DNA from 3 places in the Synechococcus sp. W55.2 genome. Region 2 is predicted to be linked to each of the others. Evidence: predicted binding sites of a transcription regulator. Region 2 holds the regulator's gene; each other region holds the start of a gene.
What was found. Region 2 encodes NtcA, which controls nitrogen genes in cyanobacteria. Its sites were predicted from a motif close to GTANCNNNNGNTAC; they were not measured.
Positions count from the first base shown of each region.

Region 1: a site for NtcA is predicted at 1,677-1,690, ahead of urtA (urea ABC transporter substrate-binding protein). Genes of this name have one in related genera too.
Region 3: a site for NtcA is predicted at 923-936, ahead of cynS (cyanase). Genes of this name have one in related genera too.

Region 1 covers NZ_JANSHM010000024.1:1,171-3,440, reverse strand. Annotated here, with positions in the region: gene urtB (urea ABC transporter permease subunit UrtB) at 1-43, opposite strand, end outside; gene urtA (urea ABC transporter substrate-binding protein) at 148-1,422, opposite strand; gene NW828_RS06655 (prolyl oligopeptidase family serine peptidase) at 1,793-2,270, shown strand, end outside.
Region 2 covers NZ_JANSHM010000002.1:71,045-73,314, forward strand. Annotated here, with positions in the region: gene NW828_RS01025 (M61 family metallopeptidase) at 1-356, opposite strand, end outside; gene ntcA (global nitrogen regulator NtcA) at 630-1,304, shown strand; gene eno (phosphopyruvate hydratase) at 1,543-2,270, shown strand, end outside.
Region 3 covers NZ_JANSHM010000007.1:15,570-17,839, forward strand. Annotated here, with positions in the region: gene NW828_RS02840 (o-succinylbenzoate synthase) at 1-817, opposite strand, end outside; gene cynS (cyanase) at 1,131-1,580, shown strand; gene NW828_RS02850 (M16 family metallopeptidase) at 1,584-2,270, opposite strand, start outside.

The sequences.
Region 1 (2,270 bases), on a different contig from region 2:
CAATGCTAATGCCGTTGAACAAGCTGTCCAGGAGCAAGGTCATGGGCAGGGGATCCTCCTTCCAACTAAACTAGGGAGGCTAACCGAGCATCTAGGCGGGATCCCCGACCCTATCCAAACGGCAAGGGATCCCAGCCCTGGCCAGGACTAGCTGACTTTGTAGCGACCGCCCTTGGCCGGATCTGACCAATCGCAGGCAAAGCCCTTGGTCTCTGCCACAAACTGGTTCCAGGGCTGCGGCTCCACGGCATCCGTAGAAAAGATGACATCAAACAAACCGTCAGAGCGCACCTGGCCGATCCGCACATACTTGGTCAGGTGGTGATTGGTGTTCATGGTTACCAAGCCTTCTGGGGCATCAAAGGTCTGGCCATAGGCTGCCTGCCGCACGGCGTCGATTTCCACTGTTCCCGCTTTTTCCACTGCCTGCTTCCAGATGTAAACCATGATGTAGGCGGCTTCCATCGGGTCGTTGGTGACGCGGTTTTGGCCGTATTCTGCCTTGAAAGCCTCCACAAACTTCTTGTTGGCAGGCGTATCCACCGTCATAAAGTAGTTCCAGGCGGCAAAGTGCCCTTCCAAAAATTCGGGGCCAATGGCCTGCACCTCTTCTTCGGCAATGCTGACGGACATGGAAGGATAACGATCCGGCCCCAGCCCTGCCCCTTTCAGTTGTTTGAAAAAGGCCACGTTGCTGTCGCCGTTCAAGCTGTTGTAGATCACACCGCCATTGGGAAGAGCGGCCCGGATCTTGCTGATGATGGGAGTAACTTCTGTGTCGCCCAAAGGCAGATAGTCTTCACCCACCACCTTGCCCCCCAGGGCTTCCAACTGGGCCTTGATGATGGTGTTGGCCGTGCGGGGGAACACATAGTCGGATCCCACCAGGAAGAACTCTTTGCCCTTGTTCTTGAGCAGCCATTCCACCGAAGGCTCGATCTGCTGGTTGGGGGCAGCGCCGGTGTAGAAGATGTTTTTGGAGCACTCTTGTCCTTCGTACTGCACGGGATACCAGAGCAGGTGCTGCTTGGATTCAAACACCGTCAAAACCGCTTTGCGACTGGCCGAAGTCCAGCAGCCGAATACCGTTGCCACCTTGTCCACATCGATCAATTTGGTGGCTTTCTCGGCAAAGGTTGACCAATCGGAAGCCCCATCCTCGATAATCGGCTCGATCTGCTTGCCCAAAACCCCACCGGCGGCATTGATCTCTTTGATAGCCAGCTTTTCGGCATCCACCACGCTGGTTTCCGAAATGGCCATGGTGCCGCTAAGGGAGTGCAAAATGCCAACGCGGATGGTCTCTCCCTGGGCGTAGGCGGGCACGGATCGCTTCACCCAGATCTGCGGCCCTAGGGCAGCCCCGGCTCCGGCCAGAGCGCCCATTTTCAGCACTTGACGACGATTAAATGATAGAGCCATCGGTGATCTCCGAAACGAAGTGAGTGCAAAGGGTGTTAAGAAGTACAGTTGCAGCAGCCCGGCCAACGGGGGGAAGCACCTAGCTCATCACCTCGCCCATGTGTTGAACCTGCCCAACTGCAGTCGGCTGAGGCTTTCACCGAATGCCTTCCCAACATCAACAGAGGAAAAGGCTAATCCTGCAGTCGAGAAAGCGTCGTGCGTCCCTGTTGCCTTAACGTGTTCCATCAAACCCATTCGGCCCGGAGAGAATTGTATCGCGGGATACCTTTTCCCAGAATCCGAGCCCTTTCCCCGCAGGCTGCAGGCAGAGGCAGGGATCCCTTGCTCCCGGCATAATAGGGGTTCTGGGGTGGAGAATTAACAGCCTATGGTGCAGCAGGCCGGCTATGGATCTTGGCGATCCCCGATTACCGCTGACCTGGTGGTGACGGGATCCCTGCGCTTGGGACAGATGGTTTGGGATCAGGGGGATCTCTACTGGACGGAGGGCCGCCCGCAAGAAAAAGGGCGCAATGTGTTGATGCGGCGCTCTGCCGACGGGATCCTGGTGGAGCTGACACCGGCACCTTTCAATGTGCGGACACGGGTGCATGAGTATGGGGGTGGAGCTTATTGGGTGTCGGCAGGGGCAGTGTATTTTTGCAACTTCGCTGACCAACGGCTCTACCGCCTGCTGCCGGGTTCAGATCCCCAGCCCCTGACGGAAGCAGGCCCCTATCGCTACGCCGACGGGGTGGTGGATCGGGCGCGTGGACGCATCCTCTGTGTGCGGGAAGATCACAGCCGCCAGGGAGAGCCGGAAAACAGCCTTGTCTCGATTGACTTAGCAAGTGGATCCCAGCAGA
Region 2 (2,270 bases):
TCCAGATGGTTTGTGCGCACCGTCAGCTCATAGGCATAGACCCGGTAGCACACCTTCACAGCAGAAGAACCCGGCGGATCGATTTGCCAGGTGTTCTTGTCCACCTTCCGCCAGTCCAAAGGGATCCCCTGCTCAGTTGCCGCCTGAAACTCCTGCACATGACGGGCATATTCCCGCACCAGGTAGGATCCCGGCGTCCACACCGGCAGTCGCAGCCGCAAAGGCACCTCTGGATCCACCTCTTGGATCTGCAGTTCCACCTCCAGCAGGTGATTGGCCGGATCCGGCATCCGCACTGTGAAATGCTGGCGGCTCAGTTGAGAAGGTGCAGCACCAGTAACCTCCGGGATCCCCATAGAACCCACCCTACCCTCTACTGCCAAGGGCTGGCGCAGCCCCCAGCGGCAATGGCTCCTATCCTAACCTCTGCCTTTGGCTGGAGAGCAGCAACGAGACTTAAAAATGTAGCGCGTGCTACAAAGATACCTAGGCAGAACCTTCTACTTTAGGGTAAATCTTGGTATCCTCGTAGATTCTGAAGTCAATGGGTTGCAACCTAGCCTAATGCTTCTAGATTGATCTTAGTAGGTTGATCTTAGGTATAAACTGACCTTAAAAGGTTGATGAGTATGGCGGTGGCCGTAGCGGAAAAATCTCTGATCACAGCCTTCAAGCAATTGGGAGGCCCTCACCATCCTCCGGTTATCGAAACGTTCGAGCGCGGGAAGACCATTTTTTTTCCAGGGGATCCGGCGGAGCGGGTTTACTTTTTGGTAAAGGGAGCCGTTAAGCTCTCGCGGGTCTACGAAATGGGAGAGGAAATCACCGTTGCCCTCCTGCGCGAAAACAGCATCTTCGGCGTGCTCTCCTTTATCACGGGACAGCGCTCCGACCGCTTTTATCACTCGGTGGCTTTTACACCTACCGAGTTACTCTCTCTACCGATCGAGCAGGTGGAGAAATCCCTACAGGAGAACGCCGAACTGGCCATGTTGCTGGTTAAAAGCCTGTCGTCCCGCATTTTGCAAACGGAGATGATGATCGAGACGCTGGCTCATCGCGACATGGGATCCCGTCTGGTCAGCTTTTTGTTGATCCTCTGTCGCGATTTCGGGGTGCCTGGCCCAGATGGGGTCACCATCGATCTCAAGCTGTCTCACCAGGCCATTGCCGAGGCCATTGGCTCAACCCGCGTCACCATCACCCGCCTGTTGGGAGAGCTGCGCAAGAAGAAGTACATCTCCATTCACAAGAAGAAGATCACCGTACACGACCCGATGCGGCTGAGCCATCGCTTTGCCTAGAAGGAAGAGGAGAACACTTCCTGAGCAGCACCTTGCCCAGGCAAACCCCGCTCGACGGCTGGTTGAAGCTCTGGCCGGCCTATGTTCAATCTACTGCTGCAGCCTTGAAGAATCTCTGTGCCCGAAGGACAGACTTAAAGTTTTCTGGAAGCTGACCGGATCGCGGGCAAGAATCCACTAGTCTATGGGGGGATCTGGCTTTGGCCAGAGCTATCTAGCCAATTGCTGAGGTGTAACTGTGGAAACAGCCATCGAGTGGATTACCGCCCATGAGATCCTCGACTCGCGAGGGCGTCCCACCCTAGAAGCCCTGGTGGGTCTAGCCAATGGAGCAACGGGCTTGGCGCAGGTTCCCAGCGGTGCCTCGACCGGTACCTTCGAGGCCCATGAGCTGCGGGACGGGGATCCCAAACGCTACGGCGGTAAGGGTGTGCTGAGGGCGGTGGAAAACATCCTTGGCCCCATCCAGTCGGAGCTGCAGGGAGAAGATGCCCTCAACCAAGCCCGTATTGACCAGTTGCTGATCGACCTGGACGGCACCCCCAACAAGTCCCGCCTGGGGGCCAACGCTATTTTGGCAGTTTCTCTGGCGACAGCCAAAGCGGCTGCGGAAGCAGTGGGCTTGCCTCTTTACAAATACCTGGGGGGGCCCTTTGCCAACCTGCTGCCGGTGCCGCTGATGAACGTGCTCAACGGCGGCGCCCACGCCGACAACAACGTCGATATTCAAGAATTTATGCTTGTGCCCATTGGAGCGGCCAGCTTTCGCGAGGCGCTGCGCTACGGGGCTGAGGTGTTTGCGGTACTAAAACAAGTGCTGCAGCAGAAGGGGCTGTCCACCGGTGTGGGGGATGAAGGGGGGTTTGCTCCTGATCTCGACTCCAATGCGGCGGCTTTGGATCTGCTGATGACGGCTATTGAACAGGCAGGCTACAAACCGGGAGCAGATATCGCCTTGGCCTTGGA
Region 3 (2,270 bases), on a different contig from region 2:
CGGGATGTCGGCTGAGATACTCCCGCAGCGCGATGCAGGAGCCCACCAAAGATGGCTTCACCACCAGGATCCCTGTCCATCCTGAGCGATGGATCGCTTGCAACTGCTCCAGGCAGGCCACCGATTCATCCAAAGCAACGGGGGTTTGGTACTGGCGGCTGAGCTCCACCAAATGGACGTGCTGATCCGGCGGCAGAGGCTGCTCCAAAAACTCAATCTTGACCGGCGAGGCCTGGTTGAGCCGATCACAAACCATCAGCCACCGGTGGGCCTCCGCAAGCGTTAACCCCCCATTGGCATCCAAACGCAGATGGGATCCTGGTGGCAACCGCTCCAGCCATTGCTCCAGCTTCTCCAACTCCTGCTGCATGGGATCCCTCCCCACCTTGAGCTTGTACACCGACCGCGTGAGTGGGACGGAGTCCTTGTAGGAGTCCTTGTAAGATTCCGGCGGCAGGGTCTCCCCCAAAAGTTCACAGAAAGAGAGTAGAGAGAGATCCTTGTTCAACCAATCGGGATCCCGACAGGCCAGCCAAGCGCCTTCCAACCCAAACCGGCAGGCCGGCAGTGCTTCTGGGATCCCCAAAATATGCGCCTCCGACAAAAGAGGGGGCAACTGCCGACAAAACTCCAGAGCCTGCTCCAGGGTTTCGCTGCCAAACCAAGGGATGGGAGCAATTTCCCCATATCCTTGACAGCCTGTCTCCCGATCTGTAAGTCGGATCAGGATCCCTTCGCGCACGGACCACAGTCCGTGGTGGGTGCGCAGGGGCCGCCGAAAGGGACGCCGATACAGGCAGAACGCAAAGCCTAGCACCTTTTTCTCCGCTTCCAAGGATCCTCAGAGTGAGGAGCTACAAGTAGAGCATCTCAAAGATTAGAGAAATGTTGCAAGCGAGATAGCGGGACTGATGTTCTTGCTGTAGCTGAAACTACAGAATTGAGTTGAAGACATAGCGTATCTTCTTGCCCTAAGAAGTGCTTCCTTACGTATGATTAAGGAAAAAAGCAGCAGATTCTGAATAGAGCATCACTTTTCCCAATAAACCTGTGCCACTGAGAAATCGCGAGTTCGGTTTTGGGTGGTAAATCCAGATTGAGTTGCCTGCACAGCTAAAACTTAGGAGTCGATGATGAGTACAGCCATTCCCGAAATCACCAAAAAGCTTTTGGAAGCCAAAGCTGAAAGGGGATTAACTTTTGCTGACTTGGAAGAGAAAATAGGCCGGGATGAGGTGTGGATTGCAGCGGTCTTCTATCGTCAGGCCAGTGCTTCCGCAGAAGAAGCAAACAAAATTGCCGAAATCTTAGGCTTGGACGCCGCTGTCGCTAAACAATTGACCGAATGCCCACTGAAAGGCTTAGGGCCAGTGGTGCCGACGGATCCCTTAATTTACCGCTTTTACGAGATTGTTCAAGTTTACGGCATGCCAATCAAAGCCGTGATTCATGAAAAGTTTGGCGATGGAATCATGAGCGCTATTGACTTCACCCTAGACATAGAAAAGGAAGAGGATCCTAAAGGAGATCGTGTTAAGGTGATTATGTCTGGTAAGTTCCTGCCCTATAAAAAGTGGTAGCAGTTAAAACATCGGCTCTGCTTCTGCCAAGGCCGCTTCCGGCCCCACCAGAGCAATGGCCGGGGGGGTCAGGTAGGTCTTTGCGGCTTGGTGGAGCTGCTCTGGGGTGAGCTGCCTGACCCCCTGCAAATACTGCCGGTCAAACTCCATGCCCAAGCCCAAAATCTCGTACCAGCCCGCCAGTTGAGCCACCTGGGCATTGGTTTGTTTGCTGAGGGCATACTGGCCCAGAAGTTTGCGCTGCGCCATTTCCACCTCTGCCAGGTCGAGCGGATTGGCCTGCAGACGGTGGATTTCTGCTTGTAGGCGCTCCAGGGCCACCTGAGTATTCTCTGCCGCAGTGCCCATGTAAACCCCAAAAGGGGCGGGATCCCGGCGGGTGGCAAAAAAAGCCGAGACCTCATAGGCCAGGCCACAGCGCTCCCGCAGTTCCACAAACAGACGGCTGGATAGACCGCTGCCCAAGTAGGTGGCCAACAGTTTCAGGGCCGGATAATCCGCAGAAGCAGCAGGGGATCCGCGAAACCCGATCAAGATCGTCGTCTGCTGAGTGGGCTGGGGCAACCTCAGCAGTTGGGGATCCCTCAGAGGGGGTAGGGAAACATCCCGATCCTCTGGAGAGGGGCCGGGAACAACCCAGTCCCCCAAAGCCGCTTCCACCTGGGCAGCCATTTGCTCCGGCGGCTCTGG